Regions from separate parts of the Plantactinospora sp. CA-290183 genome, predicted to be linked through region 3. Evidence: riboswitches for the same ligand, from Rfam matches in the RefSeq annotation. Region 3 holds a riboswitch; each other region holds the start of a gene.

The links. A riboswitch is a leader RNA that binds a small molecule or an ion and turns the genes downstream of it on or off. The one in region 3 is predicted to bind cyclic di-AMP.
Region 1: linked by a shared signal. The riboswitch ahead of ACQEUR_RS23015 (C39 family peptidase) and the one ahead of ACQEUR_RS01635 (coiled-coil domain-containing protein) in region 3 are both predicted to bind cyclic di-AMP.
Region 2: linked by a shared signal. The riboswitch ahead of ACQEUR_RS05830 (NlpC/P60 family protein) and the one ahead of ACQEUR_RS01635 (coiled-coil domain-containing protein) in region 3 are both predicted to bind cyclic di-AMP.
Region 4: linked by a shared signal. The riboswitch ahead of ACQEUR_RS24275 (coiled-coil domain-containing protein) and the one ahead of ACQEUR_RS01635 (coiled-coil domain-containing protein) in region 3 are both predicted to bind cyclic di-AMP.

The regions. Positions count from the first base shown of each region.
Region 1 covers NZ_JBNJMX010000028.1:6,676-12,426, forward strand. The annotation lists gene ACQEUR_RS22995 (SLC13 family permease) at 1-318, shown strand, start outside; gene ACQEUR_RS23000 (tartrate dehydrogenase) at 318-1,397, shown strand; gene ACQEUR_RS23005 (aminoacyl-tRNA deacylase) at 1,479-1,949, opposite strand; gene mdlC (benzoylformate decarboxylase) at 2,044-3,645, opposite strand; cyclic di-AMP (ydaO/yuaA leader) riboswitch at 3,908-4,049, shown strand; gene ACQEUR_RS23015 (C39 family peptidase) at 4,458-5,297, shown strand; gene ACQEUR_RS23020 (GNAT family N-acetyltransferase) at 5,406-5,751, opposite strand, start outside.
Region 2 covers NZ_JBNJMX010000002.1:211,303-217,053, forward strand. The annotation lists gene ACQEUR_RS05800 (DUF6082 family protein) at 1-491, opposite strand, end outside; gene ACQEUR_RS05805 (hypothetical protein) at 615-1,121, shown strand; tRNA gene ACQEUR_RS05810 (tRNA-Gly) at 1,137-1,210, opposite strand; gene ACQEUR_RS05815 (zinc metalloprotease) at 1,428-2,414, shown strand; gene ACQEUR_RS05820 (pyridoxamine 5'-phosphate oxidase family protein) at 2,463-3,020, opposite strand; gene dcd (dCTP deaminase) at 3,131-3,709, shown strand; gene ACQEUR_RS05830 (NlpC/P60 family protein) at 3,837-4,742, opposite strand; cyclic di-AMP (ydaO/yuaA leader) riboswitch at 4,887-5,026, opposite strand; gene ACQEUR_RS05835 (N-acetylmuramoyl-L-alanine amidase) at 5,260-5,751, shown strand, end outside.
Region 3 covers NZ_JBNJMX010000001.1:346,241-351,991, forward strand. The annotation lists gene ACQEUR_RS01625 (HAD family hydrolase) at 1-679, shown strand, start outside; gene ACQEUR_RS01630 (glycoside hydrolase family 65 protein) at 676-3,048, shown strand; gene ACQEUR_RS01635 (coiled-coil domain-containing protein) at 3,060-4,091, opposite strand; cyclic di-AMP (ydaO/yuaA leader) riboswitch at 4,095-4,225, opposite strand; gene ACQEUR_RS01640 (hypothetical protein) at 4,336-4,527, opposite strand; gene ACQEUR_RS01645 (dienelactone hydrolase family protein) at 4,716-5,399, shown strand; gene ACQEUR_RS01650 (FAD:protein FMN transferase) at 5,509-5,751, opposite strand, start outside.
Region 4 covers NZ_JBNJMX010000035.1:21,052-26,802, reverse strand. The annotation lists gene ACQEUR_RS24285 (hypothetical protein) at 1-903, opposite strand, end outside; gene ACQEUR_RS24280 (copper resistance CopC family protein) at 1,053-1,907, shown strand; gene ACQEUR_RS24275 (coiled-coil domain-containing protein) at 2,045-3,058, opposite strand; cyclic di-AMP (ydaO/yuaA leader) riboswitch at 3,062-3,193, opposite strand; gene ACQEUR_RS24270 (SDR family oxidoreductase) at 3,483-4,529, opposite strand; gene ACQEUR_RS24265 (polysaccharide deacetylase family protein) at 4,692-5,417, shown strand; gene ACQEUR_RS24260 (glycosyltransferase family 2 protein) at 5,434-5,751, opposite strand, start outside.

The DNA of each region.
Region 1 (5,751 bases), on a different contig from region 3:
TTCGCCGTGGTGCTCGCGATCATCATCTCCGAGACGACCAGCAACACGGCGTCGGCCGCCGTGGTCGTACCGATCATCATCCCGGTGGCCGTGGCCGCCGGGATCAACCCGTTCGTGCCCGCGCTGGCCGCCACCTTCGCCGCCTCGTTCGGCTTCATGCTGCCGGTCTCCACCCCGCAGAACGCCGTCGTGTACGGCTCCGGCGTCGTGCCGATCACGAAGATGATCCGTTCCGGGTTCTCCTTCGACATCCTCGGAGCGGTCCTGATCCTCCTGCTGCTGCCGCTGATGGTCGCGCTCGTCGGGCTGGGCAGCTGATGGCGTCGGCGATCGGCGAGCCGGAGGTGCACCGGATCGCGGTGATCCCCGGCGACGGCATCGGCACCGAGGTCATCGCCGCCGCCCGGCAGGTGCTGGACGCGGTCACCGAGCGGCACGGCATCGTGCTGGAGTACGAGGAGTTCGACTGGTCCTGCCAGCGCTACCTGGCCGAGGGCGCGATGATGCCGGCCGACGGGCTCGACCGGCTGCGCCCGGCGGACGCGATCCTGCTCGGCGCGGTGGGCTGGCCCGGAGTGCCCGACCACATCTCGCTCTGGGGGCTGCTGATCCCGATCCGCCGCAGTTTCCGGCAGTACGTCAACCTGCGTCCGATCCGGGTCTTCGAGGGGGTGGCCAGCCCGGTGCGCGGGGCCAGGCCGGGCGAGGTGGACTTCGTCGTGGTCCGGGAGAACGTGGAGGGCGAGTACAGCGAGATCGGCGGGCGGTTCAACCGGGGCTTCCCGGACGAGCAGGCCGTGCAGGAGGCGGTCTTCACCAGGGTCGGGGTCAGCAGGATCGTCGACTACGCCTTCTCGCTGGCCCGGACCCGCCGCTCGTACCTGACCTCGGCGACGAAGTCGAACGGGATCGTGCACACCATGCCGTTCTGGGACCAGGTGGTCGCGGAGCGGGCCGCCGGCTTCCCCGACGTGCGCTGGGACGCCGAGCACATCGACGCCCTCGCCGCCAAGCTGGTGCTGCAACCCGACCGCTTCGACGTGATCGTCGGCTCCAACCTGTTCGGGGACATCCTCAGCGACCTGGCCGCCGCCGTGGCCGGCAGCATCGGCATCGCGCCCTCGGCGAACCTGGACCCGACCCGCACCCACCCGTCGATGTTCGAGCCGGTGCACGGCTCGGCCCCGGACATCGCCGGCCAGGGCGTGGCGAACCCGCTCGGCGCGGTCTGGTCGGCCGCGATGATGCTGGAGCACCTGGGCCATCCGGACGCGGCGGCCGACGTGGTTGCGGCAATGGAGGCCTGCCTCGCCGACCCGGCCACCCGGACCAGGGACCTGGGCGGCGCCGCCGGCACCCGGGAGGTGACCGACGCCCTCCTCGCCCAACTCGGCTGAGGGGTAAGGAAGGGCCCCTTCTTATCGCTTTCTGCATAGGAAGGGCCCCCTCCTAACCGCGCCGCTGCCGGGGCATGCGGGTCAGCGCGGGCGTTCCGGTTCGGTGAGGTCCGCGACGGTGGCGTCGAGGGCGCGCAGTGCCGCGTCGGCGTCCACGGCGACGGCGATGTCCCGCCGGCCGGCGCCGAGCGTGATCGTCCGGCCCCGGACCCGCTCGTCGGCGACGACCGGCCAGGCGGTGCTGGCGCCGAACGGGGTGACGGTGCCCCGCTCGTAGCCGGTCGCCGACCTGGCCTCGTTCGCGTCGGGCAGGGAGAGCCGGTTGACCCCGAGCAGCGCTCGCAGCTTCGGCCAGGAGATGACCCGGTCACCCGGCACGAGCACGAAGACGAAGTCGCGCTCGCCCCGGCGTACCACGATGGTCTTCACCACGTCTCCGACCGCGACGCCGCGCGCCGCGGCGGCCTCGGCGAGGCTGCGCACGGACCCGTGCCGGATCACCCGGAAGGGGATCCCGGCCGAGCTGAGAGCCTCCAGCGCGGCACCCGACATGGCTGCACCGTACCGCGCTGCCGCCCGGCTCCGAGGTGTTAGGAGGGGGCCCTTCCTATGCAAAAAGCGATAAGAAGGGGCCCTTCCTTACCCCTCAGAGCAGGGTGGGGACGTCGCGGGTGATCGGTACGGCCAGCACGGTGGGGCCCTCGGCTCCGAGCGCGGCCCGGAACGCGTCCCCGAACTCGTCGGCCGAGGCGATCCGGTGGGCGGCGCAGCCGTAGCCGCGGGCGATGCCCGGGATGTCCAGGCCCGGCAGGTCCAGCCCCGGCACCCCGGGTGTCTCCTCCAGTTCGGCGAAGGACTTCAGGACCGCGTACTCCTCGTTGACCGGGACCACGAACACCACCGGTACCCGCTGCTGCGCGGCGGTCCAGAGCGCCTGGGGCGAGTACTGGAACGAGCCGTCCCCGATCACCGCGACGACCGGCCGGCGCTGCCCGGTGTCCCGCTGCGCGAGCGCGATGCCGACCGCGGCGGGCAGCGCGAACCCCAGCCCGCCGCTGGCCATCTTGAAGTACGACGCGGGGCGCCGGATGGTCAGCTGCCGGTGCAGGATGCGCAGGTTGGAGGGGGTCTCCGGGACCAGGATGCCGTCCTGGGGCCAGAGCCGGGCGAGGATGCCGAAGAGCGCCTCCGGGGAGAGCGGGATGCCCGGTTCCGACCTCGGTACGGCGGCCTGGGTGGGCGGGGCCGGACGGTCGGTGCTGGGCAGCCGGTCGGTCAGGGCGGCACAGGCCAGTCCGACGTCGCCGAGCAGGCTGTCGCCGACGGGTGCCCGGGCGGCTTCGTCCGGGTCCTCCGTCACGTGCAGCAGGCGGGTACCCGCCGGCAGGAAGCCCTGTTCGCCGGGGATGTACGGGTAGTAGCGGAAGACCGAGGCGCCGATCACCAGCACGGTGTCGTACCCGGTCAGTTTCTTCGCCAGCGGGCCGATGGCCGGTGGCAGCAGCCCCTGGAACTGCGGATGGTCCTGCGGGAAACCGACCCTGTCGGAGAAGGGCGGCTGCCACACCGGGGCCCTGAGCCGCTCGGCGAGGGCGATCGCGGCGGGCCAGGCGTCGCTGCGGTCCACGGCCGAACCGATCACCAGGGCGGGGTTGCGGCTGCCCGCCAGGATCTCGGCGAACCGGTCCAGCCCCTCGGGGTCGGGCGCCACCCGGGTGCTCACCCGGCGTACCACCGCGGTTCCCTCGGCGGGCTGGTCCCAGTCGTCGAGCGGCAGCGAGAGGTAGACCGGCCCGGCCGGAGGCTGTACGGCGGTCGCGTACGCGCGCATGAAGGCGTCCGGTACGTCCTGGGCGCGCATCGGCTCGTGACTCCACTTGACGTACGGCTCCGGCAGCCGGGTCGCCCGTACGTTTGTCAGCATCGGCTCGTACAGGTTCATCGTCCGGGTCTGCTGCCCGGCGGTGACGATCAGCGGGGTCCTGTTGTGCCAGGCGGTGACGAGGCTGCCCATTCCGTTTCCGGTACCCGGGGCGGTATGCAGATTGACGTGCACCGGTTTGCCGGTGACCTGGGCGTAGCCGTCGGCCATCGCCACCGCCGAGGCCTCCTGGAGGGCCAGTACGTAGCGGAAGTCGGCCGGGAAGTTCTTCAGGAAGGGTTCCTCGGTGGAGCCGGGGTTGCCGAACATCGTGGTCATGCCGAGCGAACGGAGCAGGTCGTAGGTGGCTTCGTGCACCGTCGTCATGTGGGGGAGCCTCCTGAAAGTCCTCGCGTTCGACCGGGCGGACCGGCTTCCATCAAGTCGGTCATTTCCGTCATACCGCACCCGTACATGATCATGCCGGTTTATCCGCATGGCCCTGTCGGCCCGGCAGCCGGGCCGGGATCCGGTCCAATCGCGGTCTTGGTCACTGTTTTCCCTGCTGAGAGGGGTTGGCAATGACAGAAGTCGGCCAGTAATGTCGGCCCGTCCGGTCCGGCCCCTTGGTCGCCACGCGGGTGACACCGGAGCGGACCCGCCGAGTCGTTGTGTAACGAGCCGGGGACCCACAGTTATCTGGGGTGAATCCGCGAACCGTCGTTCGCGGTAGGGCGGCCTTCTGCGCCCGAATCCGTCAGCTAACCCGGTAGGCGGTCACGGAAGGAGACCATTCGTGCCGCACCACCCGGGCTCCGGCCCATCCCCCCGATCCATCCGCTCCACCGCGCGCCGGCCCCGGGTCGCCGCGCACCCGGCCCGGGCCATCGGAGCCCGAGACGGGTTCATGGCCCCGGTTCGCTAGCGCTCCGGGACGCGAGCGCGACCGCCGGCGAGCGCCGGCCCCGCCCGGCGCGGGCGCAGCCCGAACGGCCCCGCCGCCCGGATGCGGTGGTCGCTGTTGCCCCCCCGGCCCCGGCGTATTCGGGGCAGGGTCCTTGTCGCCGCCTCCGGCGGTGTCGTCTCGCGTTCCCACCAGCGGACAGAAACGTCCCATTGCCAATTGACGAACTCGAATGGCAATGAGCATTTCCCTGGAGGATCAGTTGAAGTATGTCTTTTCCCGGTCGGCCAGCGACATGGCCCGGCCGTTGGCAGATGTCCCACAGCGGATCAGGAACATCACGACCGGCCGGCGTAACCGCCTCGCGCTCGGTTCGGCGGCCGTGCTCGCGGCCGCGGCGGCGACCATCGGAATCGTGCTGACCTCGGTCCAGCCGCCCGCGCCGTCCGAGGGCGGCTCGACCGTCGCCGTGGCGGAACTCGGTGGCTCCGTCAACCAGGCCCCGGGTGCCGGGGCCGGGGGGCAGCAGAGCGCACCGGCCGACCCGACATCGCCGGCGACGGCCGAACCGACGACGAGCGCCCCGAAGGCGGCGCCGAGCGCGACCGGCAGGCCGGCCGCGCCCGAGTCCAAGGTCCTGGACTACGACTTCGAGGCCCAGACCACCTACTACTACTGCGGTCCGGCCGCGACCCGCATCGCCCTGACCGCCCGGGACGTGCACCTGAGCCAGGACGAGGTCGCCGGCCGGCTGGGCACCACGACGAGCGGTACGAACTCCGCCGAGGACACCACCCGGGTGCTGAACAGCGCCGGCAGGACGGACTTCTACCGGACCACCATGATCCGGGGCGGCGCCGCGAGCCCGGCCCAGATGGATCAGCTCCAGGCCGACGTGGTGCACGCCGTGAGCAACGGCTACCCGGTGGTGGCCAACATCGCCGGCTCGACCACGGACACCGACGGTGGCTGGCACAGCTACCCCGGCGGCCACTACCTGACCGTGGTCGGCTACCGCGACGACGGACGGACGGTCAAGATCGCCGACCCGGCGATCCCCGGCTCGGACAGCACCTACTGGATGAGCACCATCGACCTGGCCAACTGGGCGGCCACCCGGGGTTACTCGTCCTGACCCCGCCCTCCCCGGCCCCAGCCGGACCGCCCGCGTACCGGCGCTGCCGGACGCGGGCGGTCTGGCGCCGCGACCCGCCACGAGGCTCCGCGCGACAGGGCTCCGGGACTACGCCGGGGCTCCGAAGGTGAACTCGGCGTACTCCGCCGCCGGGGTGAAGCCGAGCCGACGGTAGACGGCGAGCGCGGCGAGGTTGTCCGCCTTGACGTTCAGGGTCACGTGGTCCACGGTCTTCGACAACCGCCGGCAGAGGGTGGCCACCGCCGCGCTCGCCAGTCCCCGGCCCCGGGCCCGGGGATGGGTGGTCACGTTGCCCAGCGCGCTGACCCGGTATTCGCGGGACCAGACGTGCACCCCGGCCACCGCGAGCAGTTCGCCGTCCCGGCGCACCCCGACGTAGTGGCCGGTCTCCAGCATCCGCCGGTCGAACCAGTTGCCCGGGTACGCGACGTCG
Region 2 (5,751 bases), on a different contig from region 3:
CAAAGCATTCCCCAGTGAGCGACCCAAAGGTTCAGATACATCTTTTTACCATGCGCCTCGATGCTCTCGTCGGTGCGCCGCTGAAACATCAGCTCCGGCCTCTCTAGGGCAAGCTTAACTAGCTCAAAATGCCTCTCGCGGGCGCTAACAACCTGCGTCAGCCGGTTCTGCCTCGACTGCAGTATCAGGGAGATAGCGACGCCACAGAACGCCAATCCCGAAAGCACTGCCGACACCCCGCCGTACGCCTGCCCGATCTCCGACAACTCATGCCAGGTAGCCCCATCTCCGGAGATTCCCCGCATAACGGTTGGAATGAGAAGAATGAACGAGATGAACACCAGGCCGCATACGGCGGCGAGGATGTGAAGCAACAACCTGCGGCTTTTATACAGCTGACGGCTCATAACGCCATCGTCGCAAACGACGTCCACTGGGAGTGGCCATGATCTAACCAAATGCCCGCAACAAGGCTCAGCGACGCTGAACATGCTAAGTAAACGATCGTTTGGCCCAGCGATCTTCGCATGCCCATAAGAGCGCGCCCCGCACGATGTCCACCGCCGCCTCAACTACCTGTGCCTGCGCCGAGGTCGACGACAACGTGGACGCCTGTGTGTTCACCACCGAGAACGGGCGGGCCGATCTGGCGGGGCAGCTTCAACAAGCTGGCCAACTGGAAGGCGGCCGTTGCCAAGGTCGGTCAGCCGAACCTGCACTTTCACGACCTGCGGCACACCGGGAACACCCTCGCTGCGCAGACCGGGGCGAGCACCCGTGACCTGATGGCCCGGATGGGTCACGACTCTCCGCAAGCCGCGCTCATCCATCGGCACGCGACGGCCGAGGCTGACAAGGCCATCGCTGCCGCGCTCAACGCGGCCGTGCGGGCCGAACAGAAGGGCGAGCGGAAGAAGGCGAAGAAGACCGACCGGAAGGCGGACAAGAAGTCCGGCGGCAAGAAGGGCAGGAAGAAGGCTGGCACGAAGGGCGGCGAGCGGTCCGAAGATCCGGACGACGGCGCGACCGGCGCCCTGGTGCGACGGGGCTGGGCTAATGGCACGCGGCCTGATTGCGGATCTTGGAACATCGAAGGGCCCTGGCTGGGACTGACGTCCTGACCAGGGCCTTTGGGTTGGAGCGGGTGACGGGAATCGAACCCGCACTGTCAGCTTGGGAAGCTGATGTTCTGCCATTGAACTACACCCGCGAGCGGCCCCCACTGTACCTGGTCGACCGGGACGGCGCACTCACCCATCCCCCCTCGCGCGCCGGCTCACCCCGGCACCCCACCGGCAGATTTCGTACGTAACCACACCGATCAGCCTCATTTGCCGGGGCGATGACCCAAGGTAACGTCCGCCTCACCTGCAACAGTGGCACTGTGCAATGATCACGCCACTTTCAGTGAGCGAAGAGGAGAGGCAATGGGGTTGCACCGCATCAGGTGGGCGCCGCGCTGGGTTGGCGCGTCGGCCACGTCCCTGGTACTGCTGGTCGGGTCCACCGCGTACGCGGTACCGGTGGTCGCGGCGGTGCCGCCCGTGACCGCCCCGGACTGCGCGGGGTCGACCGAGAGCGGGCCGTACGCCAGGGCGAGACCGGGCACCCCACACGTACCGGATCCGAACGAACTGACCGCGGTTCAGGCGGCCGAGCTGGAGCGCGAACTCGACGCGGCGTACGCGGAGCGGGTCGGCAGGGCGCCACTGGCCGTCTCTCCACTGCACCTGATCGTCATCCCGGTGGTCTTCCACGTCGTCGCGAAGAACCGCACCCGGGCGGGCGGCAACATCCCGCAGTCCCTGATCGACGACCAGATCAGGGTGCTGAACGAGGCGTACGCCGGGCGGACCGGCGGGGCCTGGACGCCGTTCCGGTTCAAGCTGAAACGCGTCAACCGCGTGGTCAACCCGGCCTGGTACCCGATCGTGCTGGAGAGCCCGGCGGAGTCCCAGATGAAGCGGGCGCTCCGGTCGGGCGGCAAGGAGACGCTCAACATCTACAGCGGCCAGCTGAGCGACGAGTTGCTGGGCTGGGCGACGTTCCCGCAGCGGGTCCTCGACCCGTACGACGGGGTGGTGGTGCTGGCCGAGTCGTTGCCCGGCGGCACGGCGGAGCCGTACGACGAGGGCGACACGGCCACCCACGAGGTAGGGCACTGGCTGAACCTGTACCACACGTTCCAGGACGGCTGTGGCGGCCACGGCGACCTGGTGACGGACACTCCGGCGGAGGCCGAGCCGGCCTTCGGCTGCCCGGCGGGGCGGGACAGTTGCCCGCGCAGCCCCGGCCGCGACCCGGTCCACAACTTCATGGACTACTCGGTCGACTCGTGCATGTACGAGTTCACCTTCGGCCAGACGACGCGGATGGTCCGGGCCTGGCGGGCCTACCGGCAGCCCTGGGGCTGACCGCGGACCCGCCCGACCTCCGAACCAGCCCGCCGGTGCCGGCCCCGCTCACGGGGTCGGCACCGGCTCCTCTTCCAGGACCGCCCGGCGCCGGCCCCGGCGGCGGGACGGGGCCGGCGACGCGGAGGCGGACGCGGGATCCAGCCAGACCTGCACCGCCGGACGCTCGGACCGCTCGTTGGCGAGCGGGGTGGCGCCGTTGCTGCCGTGCCGGGCGACCATCGCCACGTCGACGGTGAACTCGAAGAGCCGCCAGTCGACCTGCGGGGCGGCCCGCAGGTTGCCGGCGAGCCGGTCGACCCGCGCCTGGTCGGTCACCGGCCGGGCCCGGCCCGCCACGTACGCCTCGTCGTCGCTGTCCTCCGGTGGAAAGGAGTGCAGCGCGTAGCGCCCGTCACGTTCGAGGTCGCGCCGCTTCGGCGAGTCGACGACGAAGCAGAACAGTCCCTCGTCGGTGATGACCGGCGAGACCGGGTGCACGCGCGGGCCGCCATCGGCGCGCACGGTCGCCAGGTAGCCGAGACCCGGGCCGTACTGCTGGAGGAGGAGGCGGATCGCGGCCGCGAGGCGGGGCTCGTCGGTGGCGAATTCGGACCAGGAAGCCATACGAAGATTCTATCGAACATGTGTACGAGAAGACACCCCGACGCGCCCCGACCGCGCGCGTCGCCGGCCCGGTGGACCCTGCCGGACCCCGCACTCGCTAAGGTGGCACGGTGCTGCTCTCCGACCACGACCTCGTGATGGAAGTCAAGGCCGGGACGCTGGCGTTGGAGCCGTTCGAGCCCGCCCTGGTGCAGCCGTCGAGCATCGACGTACGTCTGGACCGGCTGTTCCGGGTCTTCAACAACCACCTCTACACGCACATCGACCCGGCGCTCCAGCAGGACGACCTGACCTCGCTGGTCGACGTGCCGGACGGGCAGCCGTTCGTGCTGCACCCCGGCGAGTTCGTGCTCGCCTCCACGCTTGAGGTGATCTCCCTCGGCGACCAGCTCGCCGGCCGACTGGAGGGCAAGTCGAGCCTCGGCCGCCTGGGCCTGCTCACCCACTCGACGGCGGGTTTCATCGACCCCGGCTTCTCCGGTCACGTCACGCTGGAGCTCTCCAACGTGGCGAACCTGCCGATCACCCTCTGGCCCGGCATGAAGATCGGCCAGCTCTGCATCTTCCGGCTCTCCTCGCCCTCCGCGCACCCGTACGGTTCGGCCGTCTACGGCTCGCGCTACCAGGGCCAGCGGGGGCCCACGCCGAGCCGCTCCTGGCAGAACTGGCGTACCTGGCCCACCCGCTGAGCCACCGCGGCGCCGCCCACCCGGAGCGACGGCCGCGCGCCCCACCGAAACGGACCCGTTACGAGCAGGACCCCGGTCGCGCGGGAGGCGACCGGGGTCCTGCTCGATGCGGTGATGATGCCGGAGATCAGCCAGGTCTGCCGAAGCTGTGGATCTGGCCGTCGTCGACCCGCTTCATCTTGATCGGTACGCCGGCCCGGGAGGCGTGCACGATCCAGCCGTCGCCGACGTACATCCCGACGTGGCTCAGGTCGGCGTAGTAGAAGACCAGGTCACCGGGGCGGAGGTCGGACCGGCTGACCCGCTTCATGACGCCGCGCTGCTGGCGGGCGCTGTGCGGGAGCGAGATGCCGGCCTGGCGCCAGGCGGCGGAGGTCAGGCCCGAGCAGTCGAACGAGTTGGGTCCGTCGGCGCCCCAGACGTACGGCTTGCCGATCTGGGCGCAGGCGTACTTGACCGCCTTGCCGGCCCCGCCGCCCGGGTACGTGGCGGGGCAGGGCGCCGGGCGCAGCGAGCCGCCGGCCCCGTTGCCGTACGCCCGGATCCGATCGGTCTGCAGCTTGTCGATCTGGGCGTCGATCTCCTTGGCCTTCTTGGCCAGCTCTTTCTCGGTCTTGCTGAGCTGGGCGACCAGCCGGTCCAGCGGGGCCTTCTGGGCGGCGTACTTCGCCCGGAGGTCCACCACGGACTGCACCTCGCGCTGCTGCCGGCGGGCGAACTGGTCGAGCACCGTGAGCTGGCCGACCAGCGCGCTGGGCGACTTGCTGGTCAGCACCGCGTTGACGGCCGACGCGCGGTCACCCTTGTACGCCTCGACGGCGAGTTCGCTGACCCGGTTCATCGCCGCGTCGATCTGCTTCTGCAGCGGCTCGATCTTCTTGGCCAGCTCGGCGACCTGCTTCTTCTTGGCGTTCAGGTCCTGCCGCGTGGTGTTGTGCTTCTCGATGATCGGCTCGATCTTCCGCCACGCCTCGTCGATCTGCCTCTCGATCTCGGCGACGGTGGGCTCGGCGTGCGCCGGCGGGGGGCCCACGACCAGCACCGCGACGCTGGCCAGAGCGGCGAGGGCGGTGGTGAGAATGGACCGACGTGAGCGGATCCGCGTAGTTCCCTCGGTGGTGGTCGCCCACCTGGGGAATCGCGGCCGCGGGGCAGAAAGGGCCACCGAGGTCCGTGCTCCTTCTTCCGTAGCCCGCCTACCGGGTTAGCTGACGGGTTCGGGCGGGAAGAGATTCGCCCTACCGCTGTTCTGCGGATTCACCCCATGATGCCCGGGTCCCCGGTTCGCCGATGTCGACGATTCGGCGGTGTCGAGCCGTTGTCGCCCGGCTGGGCGGCGTGCCTGCGGTCTCGACGGTCCCCAACCATAGAGAAGGCCGTTATGCAAAAGCAACCCGTGACGCAGGTCGATTCGTTACGTATCGGGGTGATCGCACAGGGTGTGGTGAAGGTTTCTTACGTCGCGAGGACGTAACGCGGAACCCATTGACGACTTCGCGTCCGGGGTGGAGGGTGACCTCAACGCCCACCCCCGGCGGAACGGAGTCCCCATGCCTCCCACGACAACCCCGTTGAGCAGACGAAACAGGCTCGGCGCCGCCGTGCTCGGCGCCGCCGTGCTCGGCGCCGCCGTGCTCGGCGCCGCCGCGCTGGTGCCGATCGGCGCCGCGCCCGCGGCGGGCACACCGCCGCAGCGGCAGCAACCACAGGGCCAGCACCCACAGGACAGCCGGCAACGGGAGTACGCCGCGGCGGCTGCCGAGTTCGGCGTACCGGAGAGCGTGCTGCTCGGCGTCTCCTACCTCCAGTCCCGCTGGGACACCAACGCCGGCACCCCCAGCACCAGCGGCGGGTACGGCCCGATGCACCTCACCGACGCCGCCCGGCTGGCCACGGCGGCCGGCCCGGCCCACGAGCACGGCGAGGACCGGCGCGGCGACCCCGCCCGGCCACTGCCCCACGCCACCGGCCCGCACGCGCCCGGGACGGCCCCGAGCGCCGGTACCCCGGGTGGGCAGACCCTGGACGCCGCCGCCGCGCTG
Region 3 (5,751 bases):
GCACGCGGCCCTGACCGGCGAGCCGTTCCGGCCGTACGACCCGGCCGCCGACTACAACCGGTACGTGGACGGCCGGCAGCGCGCCGACGGGGTACGCACCTTCCTCGCCTCGCGCGGGATCACCCTGCCGGAGGGGCACCCCGACGACCCGCCCGGGGCCGACACCGTCAACGGGGTCGGCAACCGGAAGAACGTCGTACTGCTCCAGCGGATCCGCACCGACGGCGTGCAGCCGTACGCGGGCTCGGTGGACTACCTGCACGCCGCCCAGCGGGCCGGGCTGCGCCGGGCGGTCGTCTCGGCCAGCGCCAACTGCGCGGACGTGGTGATGGCCGCCGGCCTGTCCCCCCTGCTGGAGGTACGCGTGGACGGCGTCGTGGCCCGGCAGCGGGGCCTGCGCGGCAAACCCTTCCCGGACACCTTCCTGGCCGCGGCGGAGGCGTTCGGCGTCCGGCCCGAACAGGCCGCCGTCTTCGAGGACGCCCTCGCCGGCGTCGCCGCCGGCCGGGCCGGCGGCTTCGGGTACGTGATCGGGGTCGACCGGGTCGGCCAGGCCGACGACCTGCGCGCGCACGGCGCCGACGTGGTGGTCCGGGACCTCGCCGAGCTGCTGACCGCCGCCGACCCCCCGCGACCCCGGGCGGGCGGCGCGGGATCGACCGAAGGCGCCGCCACGTGATCCGGGAACGGGCCTATCCGGTCGAGCCGTGGCACGTCCGGGAGACCCGGCTCGACCTGGACGTGCTGGCCCAGGCGGAGTCGGTCTTCGCGCTCTCCAACGGGCACATCGGGCTGCGCGGCAACCTGGACGAGGGGGAGCCGCACGGGCTGCCCGGCACGTACCTCAACTCCTTCTACGAGCTGCGCCCGCTGCCGTACGCCGAGGCCGGCTACGGCTTCCCCGAATCCGGCCAGACGATCGTCAACGTCACCAACGGCAAGCCGATCCGGCTCCTCGTCGACGACGAACCCTTCGACGTGCGGTACGGCGACCTGCTCAACCACGAGCGGGTGCTCGACCTGCGGGCCGGCACCCTGCACCGGGCGGTCGAGTGGCGCTCGCCGGCCGGCGACACGGTGCGGATCCGCAGCACCCGGCTGGTCTCCTTCAGCCAGCGCTCGGTCGCGGCGATCTCCTACGAGGTGGAGCCGGTCGACACCCCGCTGCGGCTGATCGTGCAGTCCGAGCTGGTCGCCAACGAGCAGTTGCCCGCGCAGAGCCGGGACCCCCGGGTGGCGGCGGTGCTGGAGTCGCCGTTGCAGGGCGAGGAGCGCCTCGTGCACAGCGACGGCGGGCTGTTGATCCACCGGACCAAGGCGAGCGGCCTGCGGGTGGCCGCCTCGATGAGCCACGAGGTGTACGGGCCGGAACGCAAGCTGGTCGGCACCGAGGCGTACGAGGACTGGGCCCGGACCACCGTGACCTGCGTACTGCGCCCCGGGGAGAAGCTGCGGATCGTCAAGTACGTGGCGTACGGCTGGTCGAGCCGCCGGTCCCGGCCGGCGCTGCGGGACCAGGTCGCCGCGGCGATCGCCGGCGCCCGTTTCTCCGGCTGGGACGGGATGTGCGCCGAGCAGCGCGCGTACCTCGACGAGTTCTGGGACGCCTCGGACGTGCGGGTCGAGGGCGACCCGGAGGTGCAGCAGGCGGTCCGGTTCGGCCTCTACCACGTGCTCCAGGCCGGCGCCCGGGCCGAACTGCGACCGATCGCGGCCAAGGGGCTGACCGGCCCCGGCTACGACGGGCACGCCTTCTGGGACACCGAGCAGTTCGTGCTGCCGGTGCTGACCTACACGCTGCCGTCCGCGGTCGCCTCCGCGCTGCGCTGGCGGCACTCCACCCTGCACCTGGCGCAGGAGCGGGCCAGGACGCTCGGGCTGCGCGGGGCCGCGTTCCCCTGGCGGACCATCCGGGGCCAGGAGACCTCGGCGTACTGGCCGGCCGGGACGGCCGCGTTCCACATCGCGGCCGACATCGCCGACGCGGTGCGACGCTACGTCCAGGCCACCGGCGACGAGCAGTTCGAGCGGGAGGTGGGGCTGGAGCTGCTGGTGGAGACGGCCCGGCTGTGGCGCTCGATCGGCCACCACGACCGGCACGGCCGGTTCCACCTCGACGGGGTGACCGGCCCGGACGAGTACACGTCGGTGAAGAGCGACAACGTCTACACCAACCTGATGGCCCAGCGGAACCTGCTCGCCGCCGCCGAGGCGGCGACCCGGCACGGCGAGGAGGCCTGGCGGCTGGGCGTCGACGACGAGGAGACCGCCGCCTGGCGGGACGCGGCCAACGACATGCACATCCCGTACGACCAGGAGCTCGGGGTGCACCCGCAGGTGGAGGGGTTCACCCGGTTCCAGGAGTGGGACTTCGCCGACACCCCGCCGGAGCAGTACCCGCTGCTGCTCAACTACCCCTACTTCGACCTGTACCGCAAGCAGGTGGTCAAGCAGGCCGACCTGGTGCTCGCCATGCACTGGCGCGGCGACGCCTTCACCGACGCCGAGAAGGCGGCCAACTTCGCCTACTACGAGCGCCGTACGGTCCGCGACTCGTCACTGTCGGCGTGCACCCAGGCGGTGCTGGCGGCCGAGGTGGGGCACCTCGAACTGGCGCACGACTATCTGGGCGAGGCCGCCCTGATGGACCTGCACGACCTCAACCAGAACACCCGGGACGGCGTGCACGTGGCCTCGCTGGCCGGCGCCTGGATCGCCCTGGTGGCCGGGTTCGGCGGGCTGCGGGACCACACCGGCACGCTGGCCTTCGCGCCCCGGCTGCCGAGCCGGCTGGAGCGGTTGGAGTTCTCGCTGATGTGGCGCGGGCTGCACCTGCGGGTCGACGTACGCCAGCGCGAGACGACGTACTCGCTGCGCAACGGTGGGGCCGGGGCCGGGATGGAGCTGCGGCACCACGGCGACCTGGTCCGGGTCACCAGCGACGAGCCGCTGACCCTGCCGGTGCCGCCGGCGCATCCGCCGGGTCCCAGGCCGGAGCAGCCGGCCGGCCGGGCGCCGGTGCGACGCACCGCCGAGCACGAGCCCTAGGCCGGCCCGTTCTACAGCAGCGACAGGTGTACGTGGTTGGTGTGGTCGCTGGACGGGTCGCCGTGCGAGGCACCGTAGGACTTCCAGCCGGTGGCCGGGAACCAGATCTGCCGGTACCAGATCACGTAGAGCACCCCCAGCCGGTCGGCGTTGCGGACGAAGAACGCGGCCAGGTTGTTGCCGTACGTCTTGTCGGCGCCGTGGGCGTCGCCGCCGAAGCCCCCGGGCGCGGAAGAGAAGTCGCAGGCCCGCCCCTTGGGGTGCTCGTAGGGGCCGCCGGGCCGGTAGCACGAGGTGTACCGCTTGAAGCCGGCGCGCCGGGCCTCGGTGTAGGCGTGCAGGGTGCGCGGCGTGACGCAGCCGGAGGTGGTCGGGTCGGCCCGGCCGCACGACTGCCTCGGCCAGGACCCGTCGCCGTTGCGCGGGGCCGGCCGGGCGACCGGTGAGTCGGCGGCGACGAAGCCGCCGGTGGACCTGCCGCCGACCAGGGCGAGGGCCCGTTCCGCCTCCCGCTTCTGCCGCTGCATCACGGCCACCTGCCGGCGCGCCTCGGTGACCTCGGCGTCGAGTGCCAGCTTCGCCCGGCTGGCGCGCTCCCTGGCCTGGTTGAGCTCGTGCAGCCGGTGGTTGTCCCACAGCGCCATGGTCTCCAGCCCCCGGGCGCGTTCCAGGAAGTCGTCCGTCGACGAGCTGTTGAGCAGTGCCAGCACCGGCCCGATCCGGCCGGTGCGGTAGGCGTTGCGGGCCAGCAGGTCGATCTCGGGCCCCAGTTCCGCGATCCGGTCCTGCACCTCGCGCAGTTCGGTGGCGAGTCGCGCCTGGCGCGCCTGGGACCGGGCCAACGCGGTCCTGGCCTGGACGTAGCCGCGACCGGTGGCCTCCAGCACGTCCCGCAGCAGTGGTGTGCCGCCCTCGTCCCCCGGTACGCCCGGAGGCGGCGACGCCGAGCCGGCGCCGGGGCGGAGCACAGCTCCGGCCAGCGCACCGACGACCACCACCACCGTCAACGCCAGCGTGCACCGCCGACGCCCCGATGCCGTCATGCACGTTCCTCCCGTCGGCCGCCTGCCGGGTTAGCTGACGGGCTCGGGACGGAACAACCCCTACCGCGGGCGCGGATTAACCCCACCTACCTGGTTCCCCGGCTCGCCATGTGGCGATTCGGCGGCGGCCGTGCCGGCGGGGGTCACCGGCGCCAGACCGCGGTCAGCTTAGCGGATTCCGGTGCCGGTCCGGGCCGAAATCGGGGCGATCAGGCAGGGAAAACTCCGCAGCGGAATCGAATGGTCACCGGTTGGGGCCGCTGGAGGGCAGCCCGGCCGAGTCGTGCGGCGGTAGCCGGCGCGGGTCGTCGAGGCTGCGCGCCTTGGCCGCCTCGTCCGCCCAGTCGCCCCGGCCGCCGGGCTCCTCCTGGCGCTCCTCCTCCGCCTCGGGGGCGGCGGTGGTGGGCTCGGATCGAGCGGGTTCCTGGCGGGTCATGGCATCCCTCACTTCGCCGAAGGTCGTCCAGCGGCCTTCCCGCCGTGCCCGCCGGCAAACGCCGGCCGCCCGGACCGGCGCCGGGGCGTACGGCCGGCCGGGCGGGGCGGTTGGCCACCGGACCAGCGGGTACGACCGGCCGAGGGCGTGGGCCGGGGAGCGGGGGCGACCGGAGCGGAGGCGACAGGATGGGTACCCGGACGACCGAGACGACGATCCCGACCGGCGGCGTCGAGCTGACCGGTGACCTCGTGGTGCCCGCCGACCCGAGCGGGATCGTGCTCTTCGCGCACGGCAGCGGCAGCTCGCGGCACAGTCCGCGCAACCGCGCCGTCGCCGGGACGCTCAACCGGTACGCGTTGGCGACCCTGCTGGTCGACCTGCTCACCCGGGGCGAGGAGGAACTCGACGACCGGACCGGAGAGCTGCGTTTCGACATCGGGCTGCTCACCGGGCGGCTGGTGGGGATCGTCGACTGGTTGCGCGGCGGTGGCGCCGGCGCCGCGCTGCCGATCGGTCTCTTCGGCGCCAGCACCGGCGCCGCCGCCGCGCTGTCCGCGGCGGCCGCCCGGCCGGCCGAGGTGCGCGCGGTGGTGTCGCGCGGCGGGCGCCCGGATCTGGCCGGTCCGGACCTGTCCCGGGTACGGGCCGCCACGCTGTTGCTGGTCGGCGGGCTGGACGAGCAGGTGATCCCGCTCAACGAGCAGGCGCTGGCCCGGATGGGGCCGGTGGCGCAGCTGCGGATCGTCCCCGGCGCGACGCACCTGTTCGAGGAGCCGGGAACCCTGGAGCAGGTGGCCCGGGACGCCGCCGGCTGGTTCGGCACCCACCTGGGCGCCGGCCCGGCGGACCCGCCCGGCCGGGCGGGATAGCCGCAGCCGCGCAGCGGCGGCAGGTGGTCCAGGTTCTTCAGGGACAGCCCACCGCACGTCGGTACCGGCGTCTCGGCCGGCGGGGGCACCGCGTGGGGAGCCGGGCGGGTCAGCTCGGCGGTGCCCCGGTCGCGGTGCGGTATGCCGCGACGCCCGGACCGGTGCTCCCGGCGACCGGTCGGGACGGCCGGCCGTCCGGCTCGGTGGGGAGCACCGGGAAGCCGTCCGAGCGGTAGCAGAGTTCGTCGGCGGTGACGATGCCCACCTCGTGACCGGGCAGGGCGGCCAGCCAGCGCAGCCCGGAGACGCCCATCGCCACCCCGGCGGTCGCGTACGCGTCGGCGCGGCCGAG
Region 4 (5,751 bases), on a different contig from region 3:
GAGCCCGAGGGTGCCGACCAGGGTCGGCGACAGGTCCAGCCGGTACGTGAACCGCGCCCAGCCCGGCGTGCTGACCAGGCTGTCGAAGAGCGTCGATCCCAGCAGCACGACCACGGTGGCGGTCAGCCCCGGCGCCGCCCGCAGCGTCGCCATCCCCTCCAGCGGGTTGCGCCACACCAGCGTCCCGTCGTCCCGCCGGCCGAGCGGCGCCAGCCGCCCGACCAACCCGCTGTACGCCTCGAACGCGTCACCCCGGTCGAACCAGCGGGCTCCGAAGAGCGTCGCCGCGACAAGCGTGCCCACCGCGTAGCAGATCAACCAGGCGCGGATCACCGGCAGGGTGGCCCGGTCCGGCGCCACCAGTTCGAGCCAGACGAAGGCGGTCAGGCCCACCGCCGCCGGCCAGTACCCGAGCCCAGGCGCGAGCGCGAGCGGGCCGCGGTCCCGATCCCGGCGCAGCACGGCGCAGCCGAGCAGATGGAGGGTACGCAGGGGGTTGAGCAGCCGCCACACCGGACCGAACAGCAGCGACAGCGGCACGAGACCGACCCAGAACAGAATGTAGAGCGTGCCCGCCGTGGGATTGCGCTCGTCGTCCGGGCCGAGGAACAGGCCGAGGCAGAAGTACGCCGCCAGCAGCAGTCCCAGCCCGCGCAGCGCCCACCGGCAGCCCGCCGAGTCGACGAGGCCGGCCAGCCCGGCGGGCAGCGGCCGTCCGGCGCCGGGATCGGCCAACCGCGGCTCGCGCCACAGCGCGCCCAGCGCCAGGAAGGAGATGACCAGGGCGAGCGCGGCACCCGTGACCGCGTACGCGAACGGGATGGGCAGGTCCTGCCGACCGCCGACGCCGTGCGCCAGCACCGTGCCGAGCATCAGCGGGGCACCCGGGTCCACCCGGCGCACCGGGCCCGGTGTGGGCCGGTCGGCGAGGTCATCGAGGCTCCGTACGGTGGGGACGGCCGCGGGTCGGGTTGGGACTCTAGCGTCTTGTGAGGTACGGCGGTAGCCACCATGATGAGCCGATGCGATCAAGGGGTACCACCGTCCGTACGGTGAGCCGATTGGCCGCGATCGCCGTCTGCGGGACGGCCGTCCTCGCCGTACCGGCGACACCGGCCCGGGCGCACGGACAGCTCGCCGTCTCCGACCCGCCGGCCGGCGGCACGGTGAGCAGGGCGCGCGCGACACTCGACCTCTACTACACCGAGCAGCCCGCCACGAACGCCCACTTCACGGTGACGGCGCCGGGCGGCGGCCGGGTGGACGACGGCTGGAGTCCCGGCCCGAGCCGGCGGCTGGACCGCCCGGTCACCGAATACTTCCTGACGGACGGCACGTGGGAGCCGCGCGCCTACCACACCGGTTACGCCGCGCTGGTCAAGGTCGCGCACTGGCCGGCGACCGGTCGGTACACCGTGGACTACCTGTCGGTGGCCTCGGACGGCGAGGCGGTCCGGGGCAGCCTGAAGTTCGTCTACCGGGGACCGGTCACCCCGGCGCCGGCGGGCTGGTCGCCGCCGACCAACACCGCCGATCCGGCCCTGGTCGCGGCGGCCGAGGGCGGCGGGCACACCGGGACCAGGCCCACCGGCGCAGCGACCGGAGCACCCGCCGGGACCCCGGCAGCGGCCCCGGCCGCCCCGGAGGACCGCGGTGTCGCCGTCTGGCTCCTCCCGGCGTTACTACTCGGCGCGGTGGTCGTGATGGTGGTCCTCGCCGTCCGGCCCCGGCGCCGGGCCGCCGCCGGTGGCGGTGGCGGTGGCGCCAAGGACGGTAGGCGGGAACCCGGACTCGACCGCGCCGCCGGCCCGACCGCGAGCCGGACCGGCACGGGTGGCAGCCGCCCGGCCCGCCCGAAGAGCGGTGCCTCCCGCCAGCGGAGCCGTCGGGGCAAGACCGGCCGCTGAGCCCGGCGAACCGGCCCCCCGCTCCTGGTCCGGTCCCGGCGGCAGAACCTGTCCGGAGGGGCCCGGAATGCGAGCGCCCCGCCACCGCGGCAGGCGGTGGCGGGGCGTCAAGCGGTCCGGTCGGCCCGGAACGCCGCTCAGAGCATCGACATGTGCACGTGGTCGGTGTGGTCGCTGGCGCCGCTGTAAGAACTCCAGCCGGTGGCCGGGAACCAGATCTGCCTGTACCAGATGACGTAGAGGATGCCGAGCCGGTCTGCGTTGCGGACCAGGAACGCGGTGAGGTCGTTGCCGTACTTGCGCTGGTCGTTGTTGGCCGCCGGGCTGAACCCGGAGTTGCGCAGTGACCAGTCGCAGGCCCGGCCCTTCGGGTGCTCGTACGGCCCGCCGGGGCGGTAGCAGCCGACGAACCGGTTGAAGCCGGCCCGCTTGACCTCCTTGTACGCGTGCAGGGTCCGCCCCGTGACACAACCGCCGGTGGTGGGATCCTCCTTGTTGCAGGACTCGCCCGGGAAGCCGTCACCGTAGCCCGGCCCCGGCTTGGCCACCGGCGACGTCGCGTCCACCAGGCCACCGGCGGTCAGCGACCTGCCGCCGACCAGCGCGAGCGCCTTCTCCGCGTCCTTCTTCTGCTTCTCGATGACCTTCTGCGCGGTCCGCTGCTCGGCCACCTCGGCGTCGATCGACGTCTTGGCCCGGTTGATCGCGTCGCGCGCCTCGCCCAGAGCCCGCAGCTTCTGGTTGTTGAGAGCGTTCAACTCCTCCAGCGCGACCATGCGGTCGAGGAACGCGTCGGACGAGGCGCTGTTCAGCATCATCGACACGGCGCTCAGCTTGCCGCTGCGGTAGGACTCGGCCGCGATCTGGCTCGCCTCCGGAGCCAACGCGGCCAGCCTGGCCTCCGCCACCCTGAGCTCGCCGGCCAGCTTCGACTGCCGCTTGCGGGACTTGTCGAGTGCGGACTTGGCCTCCGCGTACCGCTTGCCGGTCGCGGCGAGGACGTCGCCGAGGAGTGGCGTCTCGACCTCTCCGCTGGGCGCCGGGTTCGGCTTGGGGGCGGCCGAGGCCGGCGACGGCGCGACGACACCGAGTGCGGCGGCGGTGAGCATTGCCAGGGCAGGCGCCAGCCATCGGCGTAGGGGTGCCCTCACATGTATCCCTTCCGTCGGCCGCCGACCGGGTTAGCTGACGGGTTCGGGATGGAAGAGGTCCCTACCGCTGTCGCGGATTCACCCCAGGTGCTTGGGTCCCCGGCTCGCCTGGCGGCGATTAGGCGGCGATCAGCACCGGCACCAGTCGGTGCCTGGCGGCTATGAACGGCAGTCAGCATACCCGGTTTCGCTTCCAAAATGGCAAGACCCGATTCCTGCTGAACGCGTTGCGGCGCAACAACTATCAGTAATGGCGAACGTGACGGAACGCATCGACGTACGTTCCCGTTGTGACGTCATTCACGATCGGCGACCGGCTATTCACCACCCGCTCCGGGCGTGCGCGCCGACGGCATCGAAGGGGTCCAGAATGGTCGGTCGGTACGCCGATTCCACCCGCGGACGGCCGCCGGACCGCGCCCGCCTAACGGCGTCTCGCCGCCCTGGCCAGCGCAGCACCGGCCGCCCCCGCCAGCAGGGCGGCGACCACCGGTGCCCGGTGCCGGCTGAACCACCACTGCGGGCTCCGGCCCCGGGACCGGTCGTCGAACGCGCCGTGGGCGCCGTGGTCGACGCCGTCGGCGTCGTCGACCGGATGCCACAGGTTGGTCGGCCGGTGCGGACCTGTCGGCCGGCCACCCTGCTGGCTCGCGTAGCCGGTGCGGGCCAGATAGCGGTCGAGCAGGGCCGGGGCGATCCGGTTGGCGAGCACGGTGGCCACGGTGGACCCACCCACCCAGTACTCGCGGCGCTCCGGCCGGTCGGCGGCGTACACCACCGCGCGGGCGGCGACCTCGGGCTGGTAGATCGGCGGCACCGGCTGGGCCCGACCGCGCAGCCGGGACAGCACCCAGTCGAACTGGGGCGTGTTCACCGCCGGCAGGTGCACCATGGTGATCCGCACCGGGCTCCGGTCGTGCAGCAACTCGCAGCGGACGGACTCGGTGAACCCGACGATCGCGTGCTTGGCGCCGCAATAAGCGGCCTGCAGGGGAATCGACCGGTACGCCAGTGCCGACCCCACCTGCACGATGGTCCCGGATTGCCGCGGCGACATCCGGGCCAGCGCCGCCCGGGTGCCGTATACGTAGCCGAGATAGGTGACCTCGGTCACGCGGCGAAACTCCTCCGGGCCGATCTCCTGAAACGGCGCGAAGACCGAGGTGAAGGCGTCGTTGATCCACAGGTCGATTCCGCCGAGTTCGGCGCAGACCCGGTCCGCCGCGTCCTCGACCTGCCGATGGTCGGCCACGTCGGTCTCGATCGGCAGGGCCGTACCACCGAGGGCGCGTACCTCGTCGGCGGTGGCGGCCAACCCGGCGCTGCCCCGGGCCAGCAGGGCGATCCGCATGCCGCGCCGGGCCAGCAGCCTCGCGGTGGCCCGGCCCACTCCCGCGGTCGCCCCGGTGACGACCGCGACCCGCGGCACCTCTCGGCGGTCCAGCGTGAACCTCCCTCGTCGCGACGGCATGCCGAGCTACCCGGCCCCCGGTACGCCAAACGTTGCGCGACCCTCGGCAGCGACACCACGGCGAGGAACCTCGCATCCGCCGCGTTCCACCCGTCCGGGTGAGGATGAAGCCGCGGCCTCCGGGTACCCGCCTCGGCGATGGTGAGGCGGGTGGAGGAACGAGTGCGCGCACGCGCGGTGCCGGCGACCACGGTCGGCGCCGCGCTGGCCGCCCAGGTGGTTCCCGCGGTGACGGTGCTGCCCGGGATCCGGCTCCGGTTCTTTCCCCGGCTGAGCGGGCTCGGCGCACCGGGTCACGTCGCGCTGACCTTCGACGACGGCCCCGACCCCGCGTCCACCCCGCTCTTCGTCGAGGCGCTGGCCGCCAGGGGAACCCGGGCCACCTTCTTCCTGCTCGGTTCGATGCTCGCCCGCTCCCCCGAACTCGGGTTGGACCTCACCGCCGCCGGGCACGAGCTGGCGGTGCACGGCTGGGGGCACCACAACCTGCTGCTGCGCGGCCCGCACACGACGTACCGCGACCTGGCCCGGACCCGGGAGCTGATCGGCGCCGTCACCGGCCGCACCCCCCGGTACTTCCGGCCCCCGTACGGGGTGCTCAGCGCCGCCTCCCTGGTGGCCGCCCGCCGGCTGCGGCTGACGCCGGTGCTCTGGAGCTGCTGGGGCCGGGACTGGACCCGCTCGGCGACCGGTACCTCGGTGCTCGACACGGTCCGGGCGGGGCTGGCCGGCGGCGGCACGGTCCTGCTGCACGACTCCGACTGCACCTCCGCGCCCGGCTCCTGGCGGGCCAGCCTGGCCGCGCTGCCCCGGTTGCTGGACGAGTGCCTGGACCGGGGCTGGCGGGTGGGCCCGCTCGGCGAACACGGCCGGCCCGCCCGGCGCTGACGGCACCCCGCTCCCGTCAGCCCACCCGGTCGGTCAGCTCGCCCGGCAGGGCGCCACGGCGGGTGTTGGGCACGCCGGAGGACGGGCCGCCGGGCACAACAGCGGACGCCGGGCCGCCGGGCGCCGCCGCGGCCGCCGGACGGCCGGAGGCGCGGGCGGACGGCCCGGTCGGGCGGGCCGGGCCGGAGGCCGGGCGGCGGACCCGGGTGACCACGCCGACGTGGGCGCGACGGGCGACCCGCAACGCCAGGAACAGCCCGTACGCGCCCCGGCCGATGAGCCGGTGCTTGAGCCCGAGCGCGCCGTTGGGCGGCCGGTACCCGGCGGCCGGCAG